3 regions of the Bradyrhizobium sp. AZCC 1577 genome follow, and region 3 is predicted to be linked to each of the others. Evidence: predicted binding sites of a transcription regulator. Region 3 holds the regulator's gene; each other region holds the start of a gene.
What was found. The regulator PhoB, encoded in region 3, activates phosphate uptake and scavenging genes when phosphate is short. The targets are predictions, from matches to a motif close to TGTCATNNANCTGTCAT.
Positions count from the first base shown of each region.

Region 1: the regulator PhoB is predicted to act here: its motif matches at 5,760-5,776, upstream of phnC (phosphonate ABC transporter ATP-binding protein).
Region 2: the regulator PhoB is predicted to act here: its motif matches at 4,082-4,098, upstream of V1278_RS24255 (RNA degradosome polyphosphate kinase).

Region 1 covers NZ_JAZHRQ010000001.1:5,748,861-5,758,433, forward strand. The annotation lists partial or broken gene V1278_RS27360 (carbon-phosphorus lyase complex subunit PhnI) at 1-469, opposite strand, end outside; gene phnH (phosphonate C-P lyase system protein PhnH) at 473-1,081, opposite strand; gene phnG (phosphonate C-P lyase system protein PhnG) at 1,086-1,547, opposite strand; gene phnF (phosphonate metabolism transcriptional regulator PhnF) at 1,652-2,380, shown strand; gene phnE (phosphonate ABC transporter, permease protein PhnE) at 2,550-3,383, opposite strand; gene phnD (phosphonate ABC transporter substrate-binding protein) at 3,439-4,554, opposite strand; gene phnC (phosphonate ABC transporter ATP-binding protein) at 4,624-5,529, opposite strand; gene V1278_RS27395 (transferase hexapeptide repeat family protein) at 5,845-6,510, shown strand; gene V1278_RS27400 (alpha-D-ribose 1-methylphosphonate 5-triphosphate diphosphatase) at 6,507-7,700, shown strand; gene V1278_RS27405 (DUF1045 domain-containing protein) at 7,721-8,410, shown strand; gene V1278_RS27410 (tripartite tricarboxylate transporter permease) at 8,525-9,573, opposite strand, start outside.
Region 2 covers NZ_JAZHRQ010000001.1:5,091,583-5,101,155, forward strand. The annotation lists gene V1278_RS24230 (glutathione S-transferase family protein) at 14-745, opposite strand; gene purN (phosphoribosylglycinamide formyltransferase) at 812-1,465, opposite strand; gene purM (phosphoribosylformylglycinamidine cyclo-ligase) at 1,462-2,535, opposite strand; gene V1278_RS24245 (CDP-alcohol phosphatidyltransferase family protein) at 2,685-3,227, shown strand; gene V1278_RS24250 (chromosomal replication initiator DnaA) at 3,347-4,024, shown strand; gene V1278_RS24255 (RNA degradosome polyphosphate kinase) at 4,189-6,381, shown strand; gene ppx (exopolyphosphatase) at 6,394-7,896, shown strand; gene V1278_RS24265 (TRAP transporter large permease) at 7,986-9,410, opposite strand; gene V1278_RS24270 (TRAP transporter small permease subunit) at 9,407-9,573, opposite strand, start outside.
Region 3 covers NZ_JAZHRQ010000001.1:1,222,246-1,231,818, forward strand. The annotation lists gene V1278_RS05640 (ATP-binding protein) at 1-210, shown strand, start outside; gene pstS (phosphate ABC transporter substrate-binding protein PstS) at 350-1,360, shown strand; gene pstC (phosphate ABC transporter permease subunit PstC) at 1,510-2,508, shown strand; gene pstA (phosphate ABC transporter permease PstA) at 2,510-3,355, shown strand; gene pstB (phosphate ABC transporter ATP-binding protein PstB) at 3,352-4,173, shown strand; gene phoU (phosphate signaling complex protein PhoU) at 4,185-4,901, shown strand; gene phoB (phosphate regulon transcriptional regulator PhoB) at 4,912-5,616, shown strand; gene V1278_RS05675 (GcrA family cell cycle regulator) at 5,945-6,454, opposite strand; gene V1278_RS05680 (aspartate aminotransferase family protein) at 6,951-8,159, shown strand; gene argF (ornithine carbamoyltransferase) at 8,159-9,085, shown strand; gene V1278_RS05690 (Hsp33 family molecular chaperone) at 9,283-9,573, shown strand, end outside.

The DNA of each region.
Region 1 (9,573 bases), 4.5 Mb from region 3:
GGTGACGCGCGGCGTTGCCGCCTGCGTTGCCTCCGACGTCGCCGGCTGCTCCGGCACAAAGCCGTCCGCAAGCTGCGGGTCCAGCAAGCGATGGGTATAATCGAACGTCGGCCCCAGGATCTGGCCGCCCGGAATATCCTTAAAGGTCGAGGAGATGCGCCGGCGCACCTGCATCTCGCCGGTGTTGACCGGCTCGGTCGCGCCAAAACGAGGCAGCGTGGCGCGGAAGGCCCGAACCAGGAAGATCGCCTCGATCAGGTCGCCGCGCGCCTGCTTGATCGCGAGCGCCGCCAGCTCGCGGTCGTAGAGCGAGCCTTCGGTCATGACGCGATCGACGCCGAGCGAGAGCTGCCCGGCAATTTGCGCCAGCGAGAGTTCGGGCACATCACGGTCGCCACGCCGCTCATGCGCCAGCAGCGCGGTGGGCGTTCTCAATGGCGCGTTCGCCTCCTTTGACGGCTACATACATGGGCTATGCTCCGCTTGCGACCAGCCGCGTGGTTCGGGGGATTGCGACAATCAAGTCGTCATGGACCAGCACGACATCGATGCCACGCGGGAACAGGGCTTCGTTGATGGTGAGCCGCCGAAAGAGGTCGCGCGGCTGGAGCGTCGCCTGCAGCAGCGCCGTACCGTCGATGCCCGGCCCCTTCACCTCGAATGTAGGCCCCTGCGTCAGGCTCTCGACCTGCAGGATCAGCGTCGTCGACCTGTCAGGATATTCGTTGCTGCCGAACGCGAAGCGATCGAGCGCCGGCAGATTCTTGGCGTCGCCGACCAGGGCGAAGCTGGCGATCGAGGAATCCGCGACCACCGGCGCACTGGCATGGAACTTAAGCCACTTCGCCACATCAGGGGTGGCCGACATCGCGGCATCGAGCCAGATCGGCGTGTCGTGATCGAACAGCGTCAGCGCGATGGCGGCCGCGCCGCGCATCATCCCGGCTGGCGCGCCGACAGACGCCGTGACCCGTTGCGCGCTGCCGGGACGCGCCATCGCATCCATCACGGCGCGGAAGGTCGACTGCGCCGACAACACCTTGTCGGCAAACCCTGCGGGCAATTCTGCAACCGTCGTCATCGCATCACCCCTCGCCGCGCACCATGGTATAGAAATCGACCCGCGTCGCCGCAGCCTCGGCCGCCTTGCGGCTGCGATCGGCGATCATGGCGGCGCGCAACGGCCCGATCACCTTGGTCTCGACCTCGCCCGAAAGCTCCGTCGACTGCACCATGGCGTCGCACAGCGCGATCATCTGCGCCTTCTGCCTGTCGCGGCCGAGCACGTAGCCGAAGCCGACCTCGCCGGTCGCAAGACGCACCGCCGCGCGCGACACCGTGGCCTCGCCGAGATTGAACGGCGCACCGTCGCCGCCCATGCGGCCGCGCACCATCACAAGGCCATTCTCCGGCTCGCGCAGGTTCTCGTGCGCAGGTACCGCGATCGCCGCGAGATGGCCCGCAATGTCGCCGGCCTCGGAATGCGCCAGCACCGCCATCGCGGCCTTGCGCTGCGCCTCTCTGCTGTTCCGCCCGGTCAATCCCATGAGCAACCTTGCCTGAATCAAGTTGTCTATGATAATAGACAACTTGATAACGGAGCGCCATGACTGTTTCGTGACAAACGGATAATTTCTGGTATCACCACGCCATGAGCCTGCAGGAGAGTTCCGGCGTCGCCTTGTGGCGGCAGGTCGCCGACGGTATCGAGCGCGGCATTGCCGACGGCCGCTTTGCTGCGGGCGAAAAGCTGCCGGGCGAGATCGAGATCGCCGATACCTATCGGGTCAACCGCCACACCGTGCGGCGTGCCCTGGCTGCGCTTGCCGAACGCGGCCTGGTGCGCGCCGAACGCGGCAGCGGCACCTATGTCGAGGCGCAGCGCCTCGCCTATCCCTTGCGCTCGCGGACGCGGTTTTCGGAGATCGTCGGCGCCGGCGGCCGCGAGCCGCGCGGCCAATTGATCGATGCCTCCGAAGAGCCCGCGACGCGCGAACTGGCCCGTGAGCTCGGACTGAAGACCGGCGCACCGCTGGTCCGGATCGAATCGGTGCGGCTCGCTGACCGCACTCCGATCTGCGTCAGCACCAATTGGCTTTCCGCCGATCGCTTTCCGGGCGCCGGAGCGGTCTTCGCCAACGTACGCTCAATGACCAAACTGCTTGCGCATTACGGCGTTCGCGATTACCGCCGCGCCTCAACCCGCGTCACCGCCACCATCGTGGACGCCTCCGACGCCGCAAGGCTCGATCTCGCGCTCGGGCGTCCCGTTCTCGTGGTCGATAGTACCGATGTCGATACCGGCGGCAAACCGTTGGTAACCAAACGCGCGCGCTTCGCCGCGGAGCGTGTCGAGTTCCTAATCGAGAATGGTCAATAGCGGCGATTAGACGACCGCGCGATCTGGCAATCGCAGAAGCGAAGCTTGTTGCAAAATCCGATCGATTGCCCTTCATCGATGGATTTGTAAGGGGGCTATTCGCCTTCACCAAGACGCCGAGCGCTGCAGCGCCGTCTAGTCAGCCTAGTCTAGTCGACGAAGCGTACGATCATACCAGCACTTTGCGGATCCAGGCGCTGATGAGATCGAGCACCATCACCGTCACGACCACGATAATGATTTGCGCGGCCGTATCGGCGTACTGAAAACTCCGGATGCTTTCATACAGGGTCTGGCCGATGCCACCGGCTCCGACAATGCCAAGTGTCGTCGCCGAGCGGACGTTAGTTTCAAGCCGGTAGAGGGTAAGCGAGCTCCACAGCGGCAGCACCTGAGGAATGACACCGAAGATCACCTCCTGCACGCGCACCGCACCGGTCACGCGAATGCCTTCCACTGGCCGCGGATCGACCGCTTCGACCGCTTCGGAAAACAGCTTCGCGAACACGCCGAGATTGTGAACGAACAACGCCATCACGCCAGCGAATGGGCCTAAGCCCACCGCCACAACGAACAGTAACGCGAACACGATCTCATTGATGGCGCGGCAGGAATCCATCAACCGACGAACTGGCTGTACTATCCAAGGCGGACAGATATTGGCGGAACACAGAATTGAGAACGGAATGCCAAACACGACTGCCAGGGCGGTGCCCCAGATCGCGATCTGGATGGTCACCACCATGTCGCTGATGTACTGATCCCATTCGCGAAAATTCGGATGGAGAAAGGCGCTGCCGAACTCGGCCATATTGCGCCAGTCGGTGAACAGCGCCGACACACGGAACATTTCGGCCGGAGCCCAACTCCAGGCCAGCAAGCCGAAAACGAACGCCCAGCCCAGCCAACCCCGCACTCGTCGGGCGAAGGGATAAAGCGGGACTGGAGGTTCCTGGGCCTGCCGCGACGGCCGGCTTTCGATGGGAGCGATGATGTCTGTCATGGCCTAAAATGTCTAAAGGGCGCCGAACCACGGCGGCTGGCGCCCTTCGTCAGCATCAGTTGGTAGGCGCAGTCGCAGCGTTCGCCGCAAGCTCGCCGATAAGCTTCTTGAGCTTGGCCTGATCCTTGGCCTTGTCTGCCTCGAAGAACGGCGCGACCTGCTTCATGAACGCGCCATGCTCGGCCTTGTCGGCCGCTTGCTGGTACGTCTTGATGTCAGCCTCGAGCGAGGCGGTCTTGGTGGCTTTTTCTTCCGCCGATAGCTTGGCGTCACCCTTGATCTTCATGATCGACTTGTTGGCTTCAAGGACGCGGATCGGGAGCAACTGGTCGTCCGACGACGGAATAAACGGCGCCCATTGCAGACCAGACAAAACCTTCTTCGCGGATGCGATTTCTTCCGGCGTTCCGATGCGGCCATAGCTCAGGACCCAGGTATAGAGCTTGGCTTTGACGTCTGCGGCCAGATCCTTGCGCCAGAGCAGCGGGTCGCTCGGAATGAGCGGCGAGGTCCAGATCACACGGATGTTCTTGCGGGCTTCGGGAGCGGTGACTTCCAAACGGCGCAGGCTTTCGCTGTTGTTCGTTGCGGCATCAACTTGCTTGTTCGCCACCGCCATGCCGTTTGCCTCATGCGAGGCATTACGAACGGTCTTGAAGCAAGCCTTCGGATCGACGTTCTTGGCAGCGAAAATGTAGCTGGTCGGGACGAGAAAGCCCGAGGTCGAATTCGGGTCGCCGATGCTGAAGTCGATCGACTTGTCGCATTTGAGGACGTCTTCCAGATTCTTGATCGGCGAGTCCTTGTGGACGATGATATGCGACCAGTAACCGGGGTTGCCGTCCGAATCGACGGACTTCGCAAATATCTCGCCGTTCGAGCGGTTGGCGGCTTCCATCGCCGACTTGTTGCCAAACCAGGCCAATTGCACCTTCTTAAAGCGCATTGCTTCGATCACGCCGGCATAGTCCGAGGCGTAGAAGCCGTTGACTTTGAAGCCCGTCCCTTTGGCCATCGCGTCGAGGAAGGGCTCCCAGACGGTCTTGAGATTTGTGCTCGCTTCGGTCGCAATAATGCCGAAATTGAGTTCGGTCGTCTCGGCGCGGGCAACGTTGGCCGAAATGCCTACCGCCACGGCCAAGGCCGTGCCGATCAGAGCTAGCTTGCGCATATCGCTTCTCCTGTTTTGAACGCGTTGCATTTTCGGTAGCGCCAAGCGCGAGGTCGTACCTGACTGACTTCAGGCGGACAGCCGTTCGACATCAAAAGCTGGGGGGTTCGCCGGCGCGCGCGCTATTGACCGTTCGTTGCTGTCTCGGCGTTCTTGTGCAAGCCGCGCCTGCTCCTCAAACGAGGGCAGAAACAGCTCCTCGGACTCCGCGCCATAGATTTGGTTGAGGAAAGCCGGCGTCAGCGCGCTGGATGGGCCGCCATAGGCGACCTTGCCGGATTTGAGCGCGATCGTCCGCGCGCAATACTTGAGAGCGTATTCGACCTGATGAAGCGAAATGAAAACGGTCAGGCCGTCATTGCGGTTCATGTCGGCGAGCAAATCCATAACGCGGCGCGCAGCGGCCGGATCGAGCGAGGCGATCGGCTCGTCCGCGATCAACAGTTCGGCCCCCTGCACTAACGAACGCGCGATGGCAGCGCGCTGCTGCTGGCCGCCGGACAGTTCGCTGGCGCGCTTGAGCGCATGTTCGGCGATGCCCACACGCGTCAGCGCCTGCATGGCCACGCGTTTGTCGGCCTCGCTGAATTGACCAAGGGTTCCGCGCAGGATCGGCAATCGCCCCAGCAGTCCGAAGCAGACGTTGGTCAGCAGCGAAAGCCGCGGCACAAGATTGAATTGCTGAAAGATCACGCCGATGCGCGCGCGCAGGCCGCGATTCTTGTTGAGGCGGCCACCCCGCTGGATCGGCTCGCCCATCACTTCGATTCGGCCGCCTCCGCCATTGCGGCCGCCATCGATCGGCGTCAGCCCGGCAATCGCACGAATCAATGTCGACTTGCCGGAGCCTGACGCGCCGATCAGCGCGACCATTTCGCCGCGCCGTAGCGACAGCGTGACGCCGTTCAGAACAGGTACGCCACGCTGATAGGACTTCGAGATATCTCGTGCATCGATCATGGCATGCGATGTCAAGCGGTACGCTCCTCGTGGGTCTGCGGTCACGATCGCTAACAACGGCCTGTGACAGTCAGATGAATTGCCTGGCGATCTTCAACAACGTCCGATCACTCCGGCGAATCCGCCGGGTGCATCAAGAACGACGCAGCATGTATTGCTCTACAGCGCCGCCATCGCTAGCGTCCGGATTCAACAGTTGTGTGACAGTCGGCCCGAACGGGGGCCTTCGTCCACAGCGGGACTGACGTCACGCATCCGTCATGATCTTGTCATCAAGCGCATCGAAGACGAGCCGGTGCCCCTTTCCCCGATTGTTGATGGACGTTACCGTTGGCCGGCAAGATGCTTTCCACTGAACCATTGGTCGACCCCACCGCGTCAGTGCGCGACTGCCAGCTCGGCGCCTACACCGAGGTCGGCGCCCGGACCATCCTGCTCGAGGTCACGATGGCCGATTATTCCTACGTCGTGAACGACTCGCAGATCACCTATACGATGATCGGGAAATTCTGTTCGATCGCGGCGATGACGCGCATCAACCCGGGTAATCATCCGATGCACCGGGCCTCGCAGGCGCATTTCACCTACCGCGCCAGCAGCTACTTTTCGGGCGAGAGCGACGATGCCGAGTTTTTTGCGTGGCGCCGCAAGCATCACGTCCATATCGGCCACGATGTCTGGATCGGCCATGGCGCGGTTATTCTGCCTGGCCGCTCGATCGGCACCGGCGCCGTGGTCGCGGCCGGCGCCATCGTGACCAAGGATGTCCCCGCCTATACGATCGTTGCAGGCAATCCGGCACGGCCGATCAAGCGGCGTTTTCCGGAATCCATTGCGGGGCGGCTTGCGGAACTCGCGTGGTGGGATTGGGACCATGAGGCGCTTCGCCGCGCCCTGCCCGATTTCCGCAAGCTCGATGTAGAGGGCTTTCTCGAAAAGTACGAAGCCGGCGCAGCAGCTACTCGCCGTTCATTCAACCAGAGTGCCGCATCGTGACTGAACTGTTCATCGAAGGTGGCCGGGCCCTGCTCGGCCACGAAATCGTCGAAACCTCATTGCGGATCGCTGGCCGCGAGATCGCAGCCGTAGGTGCGGACAGCAACCACGGCATCGGCGGCGTCAATGCCGATGGCCTCCTGGTATTGCCGGGCATTGTCGATCTGCATGGCGATGCCTTCGAGCGGCAGATGATGCCGCGCCCCGGGGTCGATTTCCCGATCGATGTGGCGCTTGTTGACAGCGACCGGCAGGCGATCAGCAACGGGATCACGACCGTCTATCATGCCACGACCTGGTCGTGGGAGCCTGGCCTGCGCAGCGCCGACAATGCCAGGCGCTTGCTGGAGGCGATCGAGCAGATGCGGCCGCAGCTCGCCGCCGACACCCGCTTCCATCTGCGGCACGAGACCTACAATCTCGACGCGGAAGGCGAAATCATCGGCTGGCTCTCGGAAGGACGCGTCGACCTGTTCGCCTTCAACGACCACATGGACTCGACGGTCGCCAGCCTCGCCAAGCCGCAAAAGCGCAGCCGAATGGTCGAGCGCACGGGTCTCAGCGATGAGGCGTTCGATCGCCTGGTGGAACGTGTGGTCTGCCGCGGCCACGACGTGCCGGCTTCGATCGCCCGGCTGGCGCAGGCAGCACGCGCGGCAAACGTCCGGATGCTCTCCCACGACGACGAAAGCCCGGCGATGCGGCAGGCCTTCCGTGCGCAGGGCGTTGCAATCGCCGAATTCCCGGTCAACGAGGAAACTGCACGCGATGCTGCCGAAGCCGGAGACTTCATCGTGTTCGGCGCGCCCAATGTCGTGCGCGGCGGCAGCCATACAGGCTGGACCAGGGCCTCCGACATGATCGCCAAGGGCCTCTGTTCGGTGCTTGCGTCGGACTATTATTATCCGGCGCCGCTATTGGCGGCGTTCCGCCTTGCGGCCGACGGCGTTCTGCCGCTGGCCGCGGCATGGCAATTGATCTCGGCGGCACCGGCGCGCGCCGCTGGCCTTGCCGATCGCGGCACGCTCGCCTCGGGGCAGCGCGCCGACATCCTTCTCGTCGATGACACGGTGCCATTGCGCCCGCGCATCGTCGCCGTCATTGCCGCGGGGCGTCTTGTACATCTGACGGAGGCGAACCGTCTCATCCATTCGTCTGCAGCATCACGCAAGGCGGTTGCAGCCGCGTGAGGCGGCCCTATTCTGGCGCAATGGCAAATCACCCCCGTTACGCAATCTATTACACCGCCAGGCCTGACAGCGCGCTCGACCGGTTCGGCGCCGTGCTGCTCGGCTACGATGCCCATAGCGGCGAAGACCTGTCCTTTCCGGACGGTCTCCCGTTGGACTGGCGCGAGCTGACGCGCGATCCGCGCAAATACGGCTTTCACGCCACGCTGAAGGCGCCGATAGCGCTGGCCGACGGCAAGGCCGAGGCGCAGCTTGCTGCGGCGTGCGAATTGTTCGCCGATCTGGCTCGGCCAGTGCCCGTGATCCAACCGGTCGTCGATTCGATCAGCGGCTTCATTGCGGTCATTCCCGGCGAACGGTCGGCAGATCTCGACCTGCTTGCCGCCCAGGCGACCAGGGCATTCGATTCGTTCCGTGCTCCCCTCAGCCCGGAAGATCGCACGCGGCGAAGTCCGGAGGCGCTGACGCCGCGGCAGCGCGACTATCTCGACCGCTGGGGCTACCCTTACGTCTTCGAAGAATTTCGCTTCCACATGACGCTGACGGGACGGCTTCCCGCCGAACGGCGCGAGCCGATTGTGGCAATGCTGCGCAGCAGGTTTTCGACAACTGGCATCGGCCCGATCGCGATCGACGCCATCGCCTTGTGTCGTCAGGACAATGCGAATTCGCGGTTTCGGGTCATCGGCCGCTGGCAATTGCGCGACTAGAGCGCTTTCGGTTCTGATTGAATCAGAACCGGGCTCTAGATTCTTGTTTTGACGCGTTTTCTTGACGCGAACCGGTGTCCACTTCGCTGGAAAACGCTCTAACGCCCACACCGCTCATTCCGCCAGCGCCTCTTTCTGCGTTCTCAGAATTGCCGGCGAAAGCATTGCCAGCAACAAGGCGGCGACGACTGCGAGGATGACCGCGCTGATCGGCCGCGACAGAAAGACGGTGAAATCGCCATCAGCGATCAACATCGCGCGCCGGAAGTTTTCTTCCAATTGCGGACCGAGCACGAGGCCAAGCAGGAGCGGCGCCGGCTCGACGCCGATCTTGATGAAGAAATAGCCGATCAAGGCGCAGCCCATCATCAGCCAGACATTGAACAGGCTGTTGGCGATCCCGTAAGTGCCGATGCAGCAGAACAGCACGATGGCGGGAAACAGCAGGCGATAGGGTATCTTCAGCATCGAGACCCACAGGCCGATCAGCGGCAGGTTGATGATCAGCAGCATCAGGTTGCCGACCCACATGCTGGCGATGACGCCCCAGACGAGCTTCGGCTGCTCGGTCATGATCTGCGGGCCGGGCTGGATGCCCTGCATCATCAGCGCGCCGATCATCAGCGCCATCAGAGCGTTGGCGGGAATGCCGAGCGTCAAGAGCGGAATGAAGCTGGTCTGGGCGCCGGCATTGTTGGCGGCCTCCGGACCGGCAACGCCCTCGATGGCGCCCTTGCCGAAGCGTGAGGGATCGCGGGCGAGCTTCTTCTCCAGCGCGTAGGAGGAGAACGGCGGAAGCGCAGCACCGCCGCCGGGCAATACCCCGAGCACAGAGCCCAGCGCCGTGCCGCGCACCACGGCCGGAAAGGCCGCCCGCAAGTCCACCCAGCTCGGGATCAGGCTGCGGATCGACTGGCTGACGACGCGGCGCTCGGCGGGTCTCTCCAGATTGGCGATGATTTCACCCAGCCCGAACAGGCCCATCGCGATCGGCACGAAATCAAGACCATCCGATAGAGCGGCGATGCCGAAGGTCATGCGTGCGACGCCCGAGGAGACATCGATCCCGACGAGGCCGAGCAACAGCCCCAGCAGCACCATTGCCAGCGATTTGGCAACCGAACCATGCGCGAGCACGACCGCGGCAATCAGGCCGAGCACGA
Region 2 (9,573 bases), 3.9 Mb from region 3:
CCTGCCCTGGAATTCAGGCCGCCGCCCCGCAGCCGGCGATCTCGCTGAGTTCCGGATAGAATCGCGCGGTCATCCGGCCGACATAGCGCCGCAGGTTGGCATGGCTTGCGGCCGCCCGCTGCAAATCCGACTCGAACAGCGGACAAATCGCACAGACCGCGAAGGCGAACATCGTGGCGTCGATGCCGGCGGGCTCCCTGCCCATGAAAAACGGCTTGTCGCCGAGATAGGCCGCCATCGCGTCGATCGAGCGGATCCCGATCGCGGTGATCTCGTCTTTGGAGTGACGGCCGATTCCCTGGCCGTGCAGCGTCTTGCGCAGGCGGCGGCGGACCATCGAAACCACGACCGGCCGGACCGGCGCCGGCACGCCCCTGAAGAAATTGACCGGACCTTTGCGGAAATTGTCCTCGATCATCCAGCGGAAGTAGACGCTGGCCCAGTAGAGATTGTCCTCCGCCATCTTCTCGAAGGCCCAGGAGATGGCGAGCTGCTCGGCGCTGAGGCCCTGGTCGAAATCGATGCCGTATTTCTTTTCGAGATGCCAGCGGATCAGCGTGGAATCGCCGAGCAATTGGCCGTCGTCCTCGATGTAGGGAATTTTGCCTTTGGGCGCCTTCGAAAAGCTCATCGGCGCTTTTCTGAACGGCAGTTTCGACATCCGTAGCAAGGTCTCGGCCTTGGTCACGAACGGGCTTGCGTCGGGAAGGCCGAAATTGGGCCCGGAGCCATAGAGCGTGATCATGGAAACCTCAATGGATTTAGCGGAGCGCGGTCGCCGCGCTCGTTCGCACACACCTTGCGGATAATATCAGATCGTCCGCGGCGAAATCAGGGTGCCATCGCGTTCGGCCCCATCGGCGACCTTGCAGATGTCGCCTTCGAGGCGGAGCTTTCCGCTCGCGAGCAAGCGCAGCGCCTCGGGGTAGATACGATGCTCGATGCCGAGAATGCGCTGCGACAACGTCTCTGCCGTATCGTCGTCGGCCACCGTCACCGCGCCTTGCATCACGATCGGGCCGGCGTCGGTTTCGGGAATCACGAAGTGCACGGTCGCGCCCGAGATCTTGACCCCAGCCTGCAGCGCCTGACCGTGCGGATCGAGACCCGGAAAGGATGGTAGCAGCGAGGGATGGATGTTGAGCATTTTTCCGTACCAGCGCTGCACGAATTCGGCGGTGAACAGCCGCATGAATCCGCCGAGGCAGATCAGTTCGACCTGCTTTTCATCCAGCGCCCGCTGCAGGACGGCCTCAAAGGCCGCGCGGTCCTTGCCGAACGGCTTGCTCTCGACAACCAGTGTCCGGATGCCACTCGCGGCTGCCTTCTCCAGCCCAGGCGCATCGGTCCGGTTGGAAATGACGGCGACGATCTCGGCCGGAAAATCCGCAGCCTTCGCCGCATCGATCAGCGCGGCCATGTTCGACCCGCGCCCGGAGATCAGGATAGCGACCCGGCGCTTCATTGCGCGAGATCGAGATGGCCGTTGTAGGCCACGCGATGTTCGCTCGCAGCCGGGATCACTTCGCCGAGCAAGGCGACGGTCTCGCCGCTTTCAGTCAGGATCTCCGTCACCTTCTCGACCGCATCCGGCTTGACGATGGCGACCATGCCGATGCCGCAGTTGAAGGTGCGCAGCATTTCGAGTTCGGCGATGCCGCCCTGCTCCGCCAGCCATTTGAACACCGGCAACACTGGCAGCCGCGCCAGATCGATGCCGACGCCGAGGTGCTTTGGCAGCACGCGTGGGATGTTGTCGGTGAAGCCGCCGCCGGTGATATGGGCAAGCCCCTTGATCGCGCCGGTTTCGCGGATCGCGCGCAGGCAGGATTTCACATAGAGCCGCGTCGGCGTCAGCAGCGCGCCGCCCAGCGTCATGACCGGCGAGAACGGCGCCGGCGCATCGAAAGCCACGCGGGATTGTGCGACGATTTTGCGGACCAGCGAAAAGCCGTTGGAATGAACACCGGATGAGGCCAATCCGATCACGGCGTCGCCCACGGCAATGTCCGCGGTCGGCAACAGCGTGCCGCGCTCGGCAGCCCCCACCGCAAAGCCTGCGAGGTCGTAATCGCCGTCCTTGTAGAGCCCCGGCATCTCGGCGGTCTCGCCGCCGATCAGGGCGCAGCCGGACTCCCGGCAGCCCTCGGCGACGCCTGCCACGATGGCCGCCGCGGCGTCGGGGTCCAACTTGCCACAGGCGAAATAGTCGAGGAAGAACAACGGTTCCGCGCCCTGCACGACGAGGTCGTTGACCGACATTGCCACCAGGTCGATGCCGATACCGCCATGCAGGCCGGTCTCGATCGCGATCTTGACCTTGGTGCCGACGCCGTCGGTCGCCGCCACCAGCACCGGATCCTTGAAACCCGCCGCCTTGAGGTCGAACAAGCCGCCAAAACCGCCGATTTCGGCATCGGCGCCAGCCCGGGCGGTGGCGCGCACCATCGGCTTGATGAGATCGACCAGGCGGTTGCCCGCATCGATATCGACGCCCGAATCCGTGTAAGTCAGCCCGTTTTTGCGGTCGTTCATGCCCAAATTCCAGTATGATGACGGCTGGTTACGAGGAATTCCGCGATCCTGCAATGGCTCGCAAGCGCTTGGCGCATATACTATGTAGATAAGAGCCGGCTGTACCCGCCAGGGGCCGGATTTAGGCCGGGAGCCGGGAAGCGACCGAGTTGAGCATTCCAAATATCATTACGCTGGGGCGCATCATTCTGGTGCCGGTCATCGTCTGGGCGATCGTTTCCAGCCAGATGGAAATCGCGTTTGCGATTTTCGTCATCGCCGGGGTCAGCGACGCCGTCGATGGCTTTCTCGCCAAGCGCTTCAACATGTCGAGTGAACTGGGCGCCCTGCTCGACCCGCTTGCCGACAAGGCACTTCTGGTTTCCATCTTCGTGGCGCTCGGCATCTGGGGTGCGGTGCCGCGCTGGCTCGTCATCCTCGTGGTGTCGCGCGACATCATGATCGTGACGGCCGTGATCGTGTCATGGCTGTTCGACAAGCCGATCCCGATGAAGCCCCTGATGGTGTCGAAGCTCAACACGGTGGCGCAGGTGGCGTTCGCGGCGCTGGTGCTGGCGTCGCTCGGTTTCAACTTCAAGCCGGCGCCCTATGACGTGATCCTGATGGGTTTTGTTACGGTCTTTACTTTGGTTTCCGTCTCGCTCTATCTCGTCGAATGGGTGCGGCACATGAGCACGATCGAAGCGCGCTAGGTTGTTCTTTTGTTTTTGCGCGTTTTTTCTCGCAAGCCGTGCCCGCCCGGATCAAGTCCGGGACAGGCTTTCGCTCGAAAGCGCTATGAAAGCCTGAATGTCCCGGCCTGGAGATTTGCGTGGTAGTTCGCGTTCAACCTCGTCAGCTTGCCTTTGCGCTGCCGCATGCGGAGAGCCTGACGCGCGACAATTTCCTCGAGGGTCCGGCCAATGAAGCCGCACTCGCGCTGATCGAAAGCTGGCCGGATTGGCCGAACCGCATCATGCTGCTGGCGGGGCCGGAGGGATCCGGCAAGAGCCATCTCGCCGCGATCTGGGCCGAACAGGCGGGCGCGCGCTCGATCTCAGCGCACGCGCTCAACGCCGCTGCCGTCCCCGGCGCACTCGCCACCGGGGCACTGGTGGTCGAGGATCTGAGGCCTGCCGACTTCGACGAACGCGCCTTGTTTCATCTGCTGAACCTGGCACGCGAGGACGGGGCGTTCGTCCTGATCACGGGACGCGTTCCACCGGCGGCGTTCGAGATCGAGCTGCGCGATCTCCGGTCGCGGCTGCGCGCCGCCCCCCTCGTGTCGCTATTGCCGCCGGATGACCTGTTGTTTCGTGGCCTGATCGTCAAATTCTGCGCGGACCGCCAATTGAGCATCGACGAGACGGTGGTGAGCTACCTCGCCACCCGAATCGAACGGTCCTATGCCGCTGCTCGCCAGGCGGTCGAGCTCCTGGATACCGAGGCGCTGCGGCTCGGCCGGCCGGTCACCCGGGCGCTGGCCGCGGAACTCTTGCGCAACGCCTGATCGGGTAGCTCCTGCTGCGTCCTGCCGCCTTGACGCCGGCTGTACGCGGAACATCAATGTCATTGAAACGTCATCGGCGTATCACATGCTGTGGGCCGCTTTCCCTTAAAGTCGGCCCTGCCACTAAAGTCGGCCCTGCCTCGCTCGCGATGGATCAAAGCCTTATGGAATTGGTACAAGCCGTTGAAATAAAAGAAAAAGAGCCGATTGCCGAAGCTCCGTCCGCGATCGTCACGAGCCCGGAGCGATTCATCAATCGGGAACTATCTTGGCTGCATTTCAACCGCCGGGTGCTCGAAGAATCGGTCAATCCCGGCCATCCGTTGCTGGAACGGGTGCGATTCCTGTCGATTTCGGCCAATAACCTTGATGAATTCTTCATGGTTCGCGTGGCCGGCATCAAGGCGCAGGTCCGTGAAGGCATCGCCGAGCGCAGCCCCGATGGCCTGACGCCGTCCGAGCAGCTCACTCTCATCAACAAGACGGTTTCGGAACTGGCTTCCGACCAGCAGGCGATCTGGCGCGATCTGCGCACCACCCTGTCGGACGCCGGCATCATGCTGGTCGACGGCCACGACTTCACCAAGGTGGAGCGCGGCTGGCTCGAGGATCACTTCCTCCGCAGCATCTTCCCGCTGCTGACGCCGCTGGCGATCGATCCCGCGCACCCGTTCCCGTTCATCCCGAGCCTCGGCTTCACCATCGCGCTGCAATTGTTGCGGACTTCCGACGGCAAGGCGATGAACGCGCTGATCCGCATGCCCGGCAAGATCGACCGCTTCATCCGCGTGCCCAAGGACGGCGCGGTGCACCTGATCCCGCTGGAGCAGGCCACCGGCCTGTTCATCGGCCGCCTGTTCCCCGGTTACACCGTCAAGGGCCAGGGCGCGTTTCGCATCATCCGCGACTCCGAACTCGAAATTGAAGAAGAGGCCGAGGATCTGGTCCGCGTGTTCGAGACTGCGCTGAAGCGGCGGCGGCGCGGTTCGGTGATCCGGCTGGAGATAGAAGCCAAGATGCCGGAAGCGCTGCGCACCTTCGTGCAGCAGGCGCTTTCCGCCGCCGACGACGAGGTGTTTCTGGTCGACGGCGTGCTGGCGATGAACGAGCTGTCGCAGCTCACCCGGCTCGACCGTCCCGATCTCGAATTCGTGCCTTATGTGCCGCGCCATCCCGAGCGAGTGCGCGACCACGCCGGGGACATCTTCGCGGCGATCCGGCAAAAGGACCTCATCGTCCATCATCCTTACGAATCCTTCGACGTCGTCGTGCAATTCCTGCAGCAAGCCCTCCGCGACCCCGACGTCGTTGCCATCAAGCAGACGCTCTACCGCACCTCGAGCAATTCTCCGATTGTGCGGGCGCTCGCCGAGGCCGCGGAAGCCGGCAAGTCGGTGACCGCGCTGATCGAGCTGAAAGCGCGGTTCGACGAGGAAGCCAATATCCGCTGGGCGCGCGACCTCGAACGCGCCGGCGTGCAGGTCGTGTACGGCTTTCTCGAACTGAAGACGCACGCCAAGCTGTCGATGGTGGTGCGGCGCGAGGGCGGTAACCTGACGACCTATGTGCATACCGGCACCGGCAATTATCATCCGGTCACCGCGCGCATCTATACCGACCTTTCCTATTTCACGTCGGACCCGATCATCGGCCGCGACGCGGCGCGGGTGTTCAACTACATCACCGGCTATGCGGAGCCGAGCGACATCGAGCGGATGGCGGTGTCGCCGCTGACGCTACGCAAGCGCATCATCGAACACATCAAGGGCGAGACCAATCACGCAAGGCACGGCAAGCCGGGCGCGATCTGGATGAAGATGAATTCGCTGGTCGACCCCGACATCATCGACGCGCTCTACGAGGCCTCACAGGCCGGCGTGTCGATCGAACTGGTGGTGCGCGGCATCTGCTGTCTGCGGCCCGGCCTGCCCGGGCTATCGGACAATATCCGCGTCAAATCGGTGATCGGCCGTTTCCTGGAGCACGGCCGAATCTACTGCTTTGGTATGGGGCAAGGCCTGCCCGGGCCGAAGGCGGCTGTGTATATCTCGTCCGCCGACATGATGCCGAGGAACCTCGACCGCCGCGTCGAAATCCTCTGTCCATTGCAAAATCCCACGGTACATCAGCAAGTTCTCGAACAAATCATGGTCGCGAATCTGAAGGATACCGAGCAGAGCTGGCAATTGTTGCCGGATGGGTCTTCAACGCGTATGAAGGCCGCGAAAGGCGAAGAGCCGTTCAACCTGCATAACTATTTCATGACGAATCCGAGCCTGTCTGGACGTGGAAAGTCTCTCAAGGAATCTTCGCCGCGCCGCCTCACGCGCCGTACCGAACGTCAGCAATCGTCATAAAGGAGCGCCGCTGTGAAGCGGCCGCGCAAGCGCGCTTCCAGCGTCGCCGTCATCGACATCGGTTCGAACTCGGTTCGTCTCGTCGTCTATGAGACGATGGCGCGCAGCCTCGTCACCATCTTCAACGAAAAGGCGCTGTGCGGGCTCGGCCGCGAGGTGCAGAGCACCGGCCTGTTGGCTGAGGATGCGGTTACCAAGGCGCTGACGGCGCTACGGCGATTTCGCGCGCTGTGCCGCATCCAGCAGGTGGAGCGCGTCTTCGCCATCGCCACGGCCGCCTGCCGCGACGCCAAGAACGGTCCCGACTTCATCGCCAAAGCCGAGCGCATCTGCGGCGCACCGATTCAGATCCTGTCCGGTCCGCGCGAGGCAAAACTGTCCGCGCTCGGCGTCATCTCCGGCATCCACAATCCCGACGGCATCGTCGGCGATCTCGGCGGCGGTTCGCTCGAACTGATCGATGTGGAGAAAAACCGGGTCCACAGCGGCGTCACGCTGCCGCTGGGAAGCCTGGCGCTACAGGATCTCTCGGAGAAATCCTTGAAGCGCGCCGAGCGCATCGTCCGCGACGATCTCTCCGGCGTCGCCCAGCTCAAGGCCGGCCATGGCCGCACATTCTATGCGGTCGGCGGCACCTGGCGCGCGCTCGCACGTATTCACATCGTCCAAAGCGGCTATCCGTTACGCGTGATGCACGGCTATTCGTTACCTGCCGCCGACGCGCTCGATTTCGCCCGGCGCCTGCGCCGGCTGGCGGCCGCCAACATGCTCGCGGACATCGAAGTCGTCGCGGATGCACGGCGTCCGCTGCTCACCTATGCGGCGCTGGTGCTCGAATACATCATCCGCGTCGGCCAGCCGAAGACGATCGTGTTCTCGACCTTCGGGGTCCGCGAGGGCCTGCTCTACGAGATGCTGCCGCCGCAGGAGCGCGCCAAGGACGGCTTCATCTGCGCAGCCCAAACCTTGAACGGGCTGTTGTCGCGCTCCGCACGCCACGCCGAGGAACTGGTCGCATGGACCGATCGGCTGGTGCGGGTCGTGAAGCTGCGCGAGACCGAGGAGGACCGCCGCCTGCGCCACGCCGCCTGCCTGCTTTCCGATATCGGATGGCGCGTGCACCCCGACCACCGCGGCGAGGAAACGCTGAGCCTGATCACCAACGGCAATTTCGGCTCGATCAGCCATCAAGGCCGCGCCTTTGTCGCGCTGTCGGTGTTCTACCGCTATGCGGGCTTGAGCGAAGAGAACGAGCCGCCGGAGCGCGTCCGCGGGCTGGTGCCGCCGGCGATGGATGAGCGTGCGCGCCTTCTCGGCGCGGCGTTCCGCGTCGCACACCTGATAACGGCCGCGCGCACCGGCGTGTTGCCCGCGACGCATTTCCGCACCAACGGCCGCAAGCTGATGCTGGTGTTTGAGCATCGCATGGTCGATCTCGTCGCCGACCGCGTTGGCAGCCGCTTCAAGCAACTGGCGCGGCTCGTCGGGCGCGCCGGCTCGATCGTGCGGAAGTAAGACGGAAAGGCGGCGTTCACAACGCGCCTTCCGTTTGTCGTCCTTTCCGCCACAGCCTGCTTTTTGGAGCCGGCACGCACAACACCCGGCTACTTCTTTTTTGGTGTCAGCCAGTCTTCATCTTCCAGGGACGGGGCCCGCTTCTGCTGCTCCAGGATTTTCTTGTACTCCTCGGGAATCACCTGACTGCGTGACGCCTCGTGCAGCGTGTGCGGGAACCAGGTCGCAATGCCGGGGAAGGCAACCATCAGCCCAACGCAGATCACCTGCAGGATCATGAACTGGAACATGCCGGCGTAAATCGTCGCGAGACTCCAGCCCTTGACCACCTGCTTGAGATAGTACGCCGACATGGCGACCGGCGGCGACAGAAAGGCGGTCTGCAGCACCACCGCAACCAACGCTCCGAACCATATCAGGTCGATGCCCATGCCCTTCACAACGGGATAGAAGATCGGCAGGAACACCAGGATGATGGCTGGCCATTCGAACGGCCAACCCAGCAGGAAAATGAGAAAGAGCACGACAATCAGCATGAGGCTTGGCGGCAACTGGAGGCCGAGCATCGTCTCGGTGATCCAGTTCGCCGAGCCGAGACGAGCGAACACCGCACCGAAAATATTCGACGTGACCGCGAGCAGCAGCACCATGCTCGACGTCGCCATCGTCGAGATCAGCGCGCGCTGCAGTCCGCTGAGTGAGAACCTGCCATATGCGATGGACAGGATCAGCGCACCGACGCTGCCGATGCCGGCGGCCTCCGTCGGTGTCGCAAGCCCCCCGATGATCGAGCCAAGCGTCGCCGTGATGAGCCCGAGCAGGGGCAGCGTGCCGATGATCACCTCGCGCGCAATGTACGCCGCCGAGTAGATCCGCTCGTCCATCGGCACCGGCGGCCCGAGCTTGGGATTCATGAAGGCGCGCACCATCAGATAGCTGATGTAGAGGCCGGCCAGCAGGAAGCCCGGCCCGAAGGCTGCGGCATAGAGATCGGCGACCGACACCCCGAGCACCGGGCCCATCACGATCAGCATCACCGACGGTGGAATGAGAATGCCGAGCGTGCCGCCCGCTGTGATAGTGCCCGCTGAAAGCTTGGCGTCGTAACCCGCCTTCGTCATGATCGGCGAGGCCATGATGCCAAGAACGGTGACGGCTGCTCCGACGATACCAGTCGCCATCGCGAACACGGTCGAGGTCAGGATGACGACGAGGAAGAGCGCGCCGCGCACCGGCGCAAGCAGCATGCGGAACGCCGTAAAAAGGCGCTCCATGAGGCCCGCCTGCTCGGTGATGAAGCCCATGAAGATGAACAGCGGCACGGCGGCCAGCAGTTCCTCCTTCATCATGCCGATGGTCTGGAAGTAGCCTAGTTCGAAGACCGTTGAGCCCATGCCCCAGTAGCCGAACGAAAAGGCGAGAAACAGCAGTGTGAACGAGATCGGCACGCCGATGAAGATCGCTCCAAGCAGGACCAGAAGCATGATGAGGCCGATGAGCGCTTCTGCGGTCATATCTCGACCTTCTCCTTGTGCTCGAGCTCGACACCGGTGCGCATCATGTAGATGCTCTTGATCAACTCGGACACGCCCTGGATGAGCAGCAGGAAGCAGGCGAGCGGCACGACGAACTTGAACGGCCACAGCACGGGTCGCCATGGTGTCTGGTCCGAGGTCT
Region 3 (9,573 bases):
GCGCCGGAACACCTGCCGCGGCTGACAGAACGCTTCTACCGCGTCGATGTCGGCGACAGCCGCGCGCAGGGCGGAACCGGGCTCGGTTTATCCTTGGTGAAACATATTCTTAACCGCCATCGCGGCCGGCTGTTGATCGAAAGCGTGCCGAAAAACGGCGCCACCTTTACCGCCTGTTTTCCCCCGGCGAAACCCCCGGCGGCGGCATAAATGCAAGCGATTTCAGTCGCTTGGATGTGTCATCCAACTGTCATCAAACCTTCGTAAAAGCTCTATCGACCGCGCCTACACGGGCGGCATGAGCGCGATCGGGCGCAACGGCGCTTCGCTCAGAATATGGAGATCAACCATGAATTTCGTCAGGACAGTCGTCGCTGCCGGCTTGCTCGCCGCTTCGACGTCGGCCTTCGCGGCCGACATCACCGGCGCAGGCGCCACCTTCCCGTTCCCGCTCTATTCGAAGTGGGCCGATGCCTACAAGAAGGAGACCGGTAACGGCCTGAACTACCAGTCGATCGGCTCCGGCGCCGGCATCAAGCAGATCGTGGCCAAGACCGTGACCTTCGGCGCCAGCGACATGCCGCTCAAGCCGGAGCAACTCGACAAGGAAGGCATGATCCAGTGGCCGCAGGCGATGGGCGCCCTGGTGCCGGTCGTCAATCTCGAAGGCATCAAGCCGGGCGAGCTGGTGTTCTCGGGCGAACTGCTCGGCGACATCTATCTCGGCAAGATCAAGAAGTGGGACGATCCCGCGATTGCCAAGCTCAATCCCAAGGTGAAGCTGCCTTCCGACGCGATCACCGTGGTGCGCCGTTCGGACGGCTCGGGCACCACGTTCATCTGGACCGACTATCTCTCCAAGACCAATGCCGAGTGGAAGGCCAAGGCAGGTGCCGGCACCGCGGTTGAGTGGCCGACGGGCGTTGGCGCCAAGGGTAACGAAGGCGTCGCCGGAAACGTCAGCCAGACCAAGAACTCCATCGGTTACGTCGAGTACGCCTATGCCAAGCAGAACAAGCTGACCTACGGTGCAGTCGTCAACAAGGCCGGCAAGACCGTGCAGCCGACGATTGGTGCATTCCAGGCCGCGGCATCCAATGCCGACTGGGCCAGTGCCAAGAACTACTTCGTCATCCTGACCGATCAGCCCGGCGATGCGTCGTGGCCGATCACCGGCGCGACCTTCATCCTGATGCACAAGGATGCAACCGACAAGGCGGCGTCCCAGGAAGCCATCAAGTTCTTCAAATGGGCGTTCGAGAAGGGCGACAAGATGGCCGAAGAGCTCGATTACATTCCGATGCCGGACTCGGTCGTCAAGCAGATCGAAAAGACCTGGGCCTCCGAGATCAAGAGCTGATCAGTCCAGCGCTACGCAACACGATCGCTCAACCCGGGATGCCCGGGTTGAGCACCCCTCTCGGGACAAGAGAGGCAAGAACAATGCACGAGCCGAAAAAGCCGTGCACCGAAGTCCGGGCCATTGGGCTATAAGTACAGGGGATTGGCGTGGCAGAAATGGCGGTTGAAAGCGACGTAATGGACGCTGCCGGACCTTACGATCGCGCAAAGGCTCTCAGCGCGTTCAAGCTCGGCGACGTCACCTTCTACTGGATTACGCGCGCTTGCGCGATCTCGGTTCTGCTCATCCTCGGCGGCATCATCATTTCGCTTATTATCGGCGCCTGGCCGGCGATCCGGGAATACGGCGCCGCCTTCCTGTGGACGCAGCGCTGGGCGCCGTCGGCCGACCCGCCAGTGCTCGGCGCGCTCGGCCCGGTCTACGGCACGCTGATCACTTCCGTGATCGCGATGATGATCGCCATTCCGGTCGGCCTCGGCATCGCCGTGTTCCTGACCGAGATCTGCCCGATCTGGCTGCGCCGTCCGATCGGGCTTGCCATCGAACTGCTGGCCGGCATTCCCTCCATCATCTACGGCATGTGGGGCTTCTTCGTGCTGGGGCCGTTTCTGGCCAACAACTTCCAGCCGTTCATGATCAGCGTGTTCGACGGCGTTCCAGTGCTGGGGACGATCTTCGCCGGGCCGCCGTCCTATCTCAGCCTGTTCAACGCGTCATTGATTCTGGCGATCATGGTATTGCCGTTCATCACCGCGATCTCGGTCGACGTCTTCAAGACGGTCCCGCCGGTGCTCAAAGAGGCCGCCTATGGGGTGGGGTGTACCAACTGGGAAGTCGTCCGCAACGTCGTCATCCCCTACACCCGCGTCGGCGTGATCGGCGGCATCATGCTGGCGCTCGGCCGTGCGCTGGGCGAGACCATGGCGGTGACCTTCATCATCGGCAATTCGTTCAAGATCCAGTCCTCGATCTTTGCGCCCGGCACCACGATCTCGGCCGCGATCGCATCCGAATTCGCCGAAAGCGACGGGTTGCACCAGTCCGGCCTGATCCTGCTCGGCCTGCTCCTGTTCATTCTGACGTTCTTCGTTCTTGCTGCCGCGCGGCTGATGCTGATGCGGCTGGAAAAGAAGGCGGGGAACTGACATGAACCCGATTTACGTCTCCCGCCGCCGCAAGAATGTCATCGTCAAGTTCCTGTGCCTGGGCGCCGCAGCGTTCGGCGTGACCTGGCTGGCACTGATCCTGTTCACGCTGTTCTATAACGGCCTAACCGGACTTAACCTCGCCGTCTTCACCGAGGATACGCCGCCGCCCGGTTCGACCGATGGCGGCCTACGCAACGCCATCATCGGCTCGATCATGATGACCGTGATCGGGGTCGGCATCGGTGCGCCGCTCGGCCTTTTTGCGGGAACCTATCTCGCCGAATACGGCAAGCACGACAAGCTCACCTCGGTGATCCGCTTCATCAACGATATTCTGTTGAGCGCGCCGTCGATCATCATCGGCCTGTTCATCTACGGCGCGATCGTGGTGCCGATGGGCGGCTTCTCGGCCTTTGCCGGCTGCCTGGCGCTCGCCGTGATCGTGATTCCCGTGGTGGTCCGCACCACCGAGGACATGCTGGGGCTGGTGCCCAATCCCCTGCGCGAGGCGGCGTCTGCGCTCGGCCTGCCGCGCTCGCTGGTGATCCGCCGGATCGCCTACCGCGCCGCGCGCGCCGGCCTTATCACCGGCGTCCTGCTGGCCACCGCCCGTGTCGCCGGCGAAACCGCGCCGCTATTGTTCACCGCGCTGTCCAACCAGTTCTTCAGCCTGGACCTGACCAAGACGATGGCGAACCTGCCGGTCACCATCAACAACTTCGTGCAGAGCCCCTACGTCTACTGGAAGCAGCTCGCCTGGAGCGGGGCGCTTCTGATCACGCTCACCGTGTTGGCCCTGAATATTGGCGCGCGCATCCTTGGCGCCGAGAGGACATCCAAATGACCGATCTCTCCGTATCCGTGAGTAACGCGAGCGGGCCCGTTCCGCAGGCGACGCTCCCCGAGGCTGCGCCGAAGGTGACCGCGCGCAGTCTGAACTTCTACTATGGCGAGCACCATGCGCTGAAGAACATCAACCTGACGCTCGGCACCCACCGCGTCACCGCCTTCATCGGCCCGTCCGGCTGCGGCAAATCCACGTTGCTGCGGATATTCAACCGGATGTACGATCTCTATCCGGGTCAGCGCGCCACCGGTCAGCTCTTGCTCGACCAGACCAACGTCCTCGACCCCAAGCTCGATCTCAATCTGCTGCGGGCGCGCGTCGGCATGGTGTTCCAGAAGCCGACGCCGTTCCCGATGACGATCTACGAGAACATCGCCTTCGGTATCCGTCTCTACGAGAAGATATCCAAGTCGGAGATGGACGGCCGGGTCGAGAAGGCGCTGCGCGGCGGCGCCCTGTGGAACGAGGTCAAGGACAAGCTCAATGCAAGCGGCCTCTCGCTGTCCGGCGGCCAGCAGCAGCGGCTCTGCATCGCGCGCACCGTTGCGGTCAGGCCCGAGGTGATCCTGTTCGACGAGCCCTGCTCGGCGCTCGATCCGATCTCGACCGCCAAGATCGAGGAACTGATCCAGGAACTGGCAGAGGACTACACCATCGCCATCGTCACCCATAATATGCAGCAGGCGGCGCGCGTCTCGGACAAGACCGCCTTCATGTATCTCGGCGAGCTGGTCGAATTCGACGACACCAACAAGATTTTCACCTCGCCGCGCGATCGACGTACCCAGGACTACATCACGGGGCGGTTTGGTTAAGGAGATAACAGATGGCTTCTGAGCACACCGCCAAGGCGTTTGACAGCGACCTCCAGGAATTGACGCGTCTGGTCGCCGAGATGGGCGGCCTTGCTGAGCGCATGATCACCGAATCCGTCGACGCGCTGGTCCGCCGCGACGTCGCGCTCGGCAAGCACGTCGTCGCCACCGACGTCGAGATCGACCGCCTGCAGCATCTGATCGAGGAGCGCGCGGTGCTGACCATCGCCCGCCGCCAGCCGATGGCGATCGATCTGCGCGAGATCGTCGGCGCGATGCGGGTTGCCACCGATCTGGAGCGGATCGGCGACCTCGCCAAGAACATGGGCAAGCGCGTCGCGGCGCTGGAGAACGATTTCCAGCCGCTGAAACTGATGCGCGGCCTCGAGCACATGACCGATCTGGTACAATCGCAGGTCAAGTCGGTGCTGGACGCCTATGCCGCGCACGATCTGCCGGCGGCGATGGCGGTGTGGAAGGGCGACGAGGAAGTCGACGCCATCTGCACCTCGCTGTTCCGCGAACTCCTCACCTACATGATGGAGGATCCGCGCAACATCTCGTTCTGCATCCACCTGATGTTCTGCGCCAAGAATATCGAGCGGATCGGCGACCACGCAACCAACATCGCCGAAACCGTGTTCTACATGATCGAGGGTCAGCAGATGCTCGACAAGCGCCCGAAGGGCGACATGACGACGTTTGCCACGACCGTCTCCAACACTTGAGGAAAGCAGAATGAGCGCGCGCATTATGGTGGTCGAGGACGAGGAAGCGTTGACCACGCTGTTGCGCTACAACCTCGACGCTGAAGGCTATGAGGTCGAGACCGTCGGCCGCGGCGACGATGCGGATACGCGGCTGAAGGAGCGCGTGCCCGATCTTGTCGTGCTCGACTGGATGCTGCCGGGCCTCTCCGGCATCGAGCTGTGCCGCCGTTTGAGAGCGCGTCCCGAAACCAAGCAATTGCCGATCATCATGCTGACCGCGCGCGGCGAGGAGAGCGAGCGGGTGCGGGGGCTTGCGACCGGCGCCGACGATTACATAGTCAAGCCGTTCTCGGTGCCGGAACTGCTGGCGCGCGTGAAGGGCCTTTTGCGCCGGGCGAGCCCCGAGCGGCTCGCCACCGTGCTGACCTATGGCGATATCGAACTCGATCGCGAAAAGCGCCGCGTCGCGCGCTCGGGCCGTCAGATCGATCTCGGCCCGACCGAGTATCGCCTGCTCGAATTTTTCCTCGAGCACCCCGGCCGCGTCTTCAGCCGCGAGCAGTTGCTCGACAGCGTCTGGGGCCGCGACATCTATATCGACGAGCGCACCGTCGACGTCCATATCGGCCGATTGCGCAAACTGCTCAACCCCGGCCGCGAGCAGGACCCGATCCGCACCGTCCGCGGCGCAGGTTACGCGCTGGATGACCGGTTTGCGAAGGTCGAGCCGTAACCCTCCGTTGCCGTCCTCGCGAACTTCTCCGTCGTCCCCGCGAACGCGGGGACCCATAACCACCAATCTCGATTGTTGAAATGCGCTGGAGCTCCAGCTCAGCGTAACCACAGACACCTGTGGTTATGGGTCCCTGCGTTCGCAGGGACGACAAGTTGAGGGGTTCTCGCCTCTATTCCGTCATCCCCGCGAAACGCGAGGACCCATAACCGCCAATCTCGATTGTTGAAATGCGCTGGAGCTCCAGCTCAGCATAACCACCTGCACTTGTGGTTATGGGTCCCTGCATTCGCAGGGACGACATCGTTGAGATAGCGGCGCGCGCCCCTTACCGCGTCTGCTTCGGCTGCTGCCTCCGCCGATCGGCGGCGGGCTGGTAGGCGATGCGCGAGTGGTGGGCGCAATAGGGCAGGCCCGTGAGCGCCTTGCCGCCGCAGAAGAAGAATTCCGGGCTCGAGGGATCGCCGACCGGCCAGTGGCAGGTGGCCTCGTTCAGTTCGAGCAGCGACAGCCGCTGGCTCATCGGCACGACGTTGTCGAAGGCGATCGGATCCGGCTCCATCTCGACTTCGAAGGCGTGTGCCAGCGCGGTGTTGCCGCGCGAGACCGGGCGCGACACCCGCATCATCGGCTGGGCGGGGCGTGCCTTGCGCTGCCGCGGGGCGGCCGAGGAGGGGCTCTTGGCACGGCCGGAAAGGCCCAGCCGGTGCACTTTGCCGATCACGGCGTTTCGCGTCACATTCCCGAGTTCCGCGGCGATCTGGCTGGCCGACAATCCGGCTTCCCAGAGCTTCTTAAGCTGTTCGACGCGATCGTCGGACCAGGTCAAAACCGTCATCGTAATCTTCCCTTCGCATCGCGCCGGCCGATCGGGGGCAGCGCTGGCGAGTCATTCGTCTCAAAAATCCCTGCGGTCAGAATCCCTTAGCCCTCGCCGGACGCGCTAACCGCGCCGAACGTTTACGCCTGTACAAAATGGACTCTTAGGGATCAGAACTGCCGCACGAGATGTCGTACCCGACAGCCCAAACGCTACAATATGGCGTGACTCGGGCGCAAGAGTCCGGGCCCGAACGTCCACATGTTCTGACATCTAGGCATTTCACTGCGTGTTTTCCACCACACCGCAATCTTACGGATTTCAGCATCTTGCACTGCAGGAAAGCCGGCTCCGTGGCGTGTTGACAGCGCCCCACGCCCACATAGAATGCCTCTCACGTGCCGCCCTTAAGAGGCGGCACGTTTCGTTTTCGCAAGACCGGCTGTTGCCGCGTTCGCGCCAATGCACGCCCGCGGCAGGTCTCAAAGGCAGGTCTCAAACCTCAGTGATTGCCATGACCAATAGCGCCACGTCGCATCTGCTCCCGGTCTTCGCCAGGGTCGATCTCGGCTTCGAACGCGGCGAGGGCTGCTGGCTGACCGCCACCAATGGCGAGCGCTATTTGGACTTCACCTCGGGCGTCGCGGTGAATGCGCTCGGTCACTGCCATCCGCACCTGATCGCGGCGCTGCAGGAGCAGTCGACGAAACTCTGGCACATGTCGAACCTGTTCAAGTCGCCGGATGGCGAGAAGCTCGCCGCGCGGCTTTGCGAGCAGAGCTTTGCCGACCTCGTGTTCTTCTGCAATTCCGGCGCCGAGGCGATGGAAGGCGTGATCAAGGTCGTGCGCCGCTATCAATTCTCCAAGGGCCATCCCGAGCGCTATCGTCTCGTCACCTTCGAGGGCGCATTCCACGGCCGCACCCTGGGCACGCTCGCAGCAACCGGCTCCGCCAAATATCTCGAAGGCTTTGGGCCGCCGATGGACGGTTTCGACCAGGTGCCGCATGGCGATCTCGAAGCGGTCAAGAAAGCGATCGGCCCGCAGACCGCGGGCATCCTGATCGAGCCGGTGCAGGGCGAGGGCGGCGTGCGCTCGGCGCCGCAGTCTTTCTTCAAGGCGCTGCGCCAGCTCTGCGACGAGAAGGGCCTGTTGCTCGCGTTCGACGAGGTGCAGACCGGCATGGGCCGCACCGGCGATCTCTTCGCCTATAAGCGCGTCGGCGTGACACCGGATGTGATGTCGCTGGCCAAAGCGTTGGGCGGCGGCTTCCCGATCGGCGCGGTGCTGGCGACGGCGGAAGCCGCAAGCGGCATGACGCCGGGCTCGCACGGCTCGACCTTCGGCGGCAATCCGCTGGCGATCGCTGCGGCGAATGCCGTGCTCGACGTGATGCTGGAGCCGGGCTTCTTCGATCACGTGCAGAAGATGTCGCTGCTGTTGAAACAGAAACTGGCCTCCGTCGTCGATCGCTATCCCGCCGTGCTGTCGGAAGTTCGCGGCGAGGGGCTTCTGGTCGGCGTCAAGGCCGTGGTGCCGTCGGGCGATCTCGTCAATGCGTTGCGCGACGAGAAATTGCTCACCGTCGGCGCCGGCGACAATGTGGTGCGGTTCCTCGCGCCGCTGATCGTCACCGAGGCCGAGATCGAGGAATCCGTGCAAAGGTTGGAGCGCGCCTGTGTCGCGCTGTCCGCTGGCCAGTTGAAGAAGGCGGCGGGCTGATGAGCAAATCCGTCCGTCACTTCCTCGACATCAATGAACTGCCGTTAGATGAATTGCGCAGCATGCTGACCTTGAGCGCCACCATGAAGGCGAAGCTGAAAGCGCATGAGAAGGGCAAGAAGCCGCTCGAAGGCAAGACGCTGGCGATGATCTTCGAACGTCCCTCGACCCGCACCCGGGTGTCGTTCGACGTCGGCATGCGCCAACTCGGCGGCGAATCCATCATGCTGACCGGTGCCGAGATGCAGCTCGGCCGCGGCGAGACCATCGCCGACACCGCGCGCGTGCTGTCGCGCTATGTCGATGCGATCATGATCCGCATCCTCAACCACGACGCGCTCCTGGAATTGGCCGCGCACGCCACCGTGCCCGTGATCAACGGCCTGACGCGGCGCTCGCATCCCTGCCAGGTGATGGCCGACCTGATGACCTTCGAGGAGCATCGCGGGCCGATCGAGGGCAGGACCGTGGCCTGGACCGGCGACGACAACAATGTGCTGGCCTCGTGGGCGCATGCAGCCGAGCGTTTCAAGTTCAGGCTCAATGTCGCAACCCCGCCGCAGCTTGCGCCGAACAAGGCGATGAAGGACTGGATCAAGGCGACGCAGGCGCCGATCGTGCTCGGCACCGATCCCGAAGCCGCGGTGCGCGGCGCCGATTGCGTCGTTACCGACACCTGGGTCTCGATGGGCGACAAGGACGGCGAACATCGCCACAATGTGCTGAAGCCCTATCAGGTCAATGCGAAGCTGATGTCGCTGGCCAAGCCGGACGCGATCTTCATGCACTGCCTGCCCGCCCATCGCGGCGAGGAAGTCACCGATGAAGTGATCGACGGCGCGCAGTCGGTCGTGTTCGACGAAGCCGAAAATCGCCTGCATGCGCAGAAAGGCATTCTGGCCTGGTGTTTTGACGCGGTGGCATAGGTTTCTCCGTCGTCCCTGCGAAAGCAGGGACCCATACGCCGCGGCCCCAATAATTAAAGGCAGTGGTTGACGCCTTGCCTTACTCACAACGCCCTGTGGTTATGGGTCCCTGCGTTCGCAGGGACGACGCGTGGAGATGGTTTCGCCGGCTCGTCAACCCCTTTTGTTTTGCATTCCGAGCCCCCAGATAAGGCGCCATGGATTCACAATCAGACATCAAAATCATGACCGAGGCGCCAATCCGCGCGCCCTCGTCCGTTCCCGTCGATGATGCGGTGCTGCCGTTCGAGGTCGCCTCGCTCGATCTGCGCGGACGGCTGACCCGACTCGGCCCCGCGCTCGACGACATACTGACCAAGCACGATTATCCGGCGCCGGTCGGAAAATTGCTTGGCGAAGCGATCGTGCTGGCGACGCTGCTCGGTTCGGCGCTCAAATTCGACGGCCGGTTCATTTTGCAGACGCAGACCGATGGCCCGGTGTCGTTT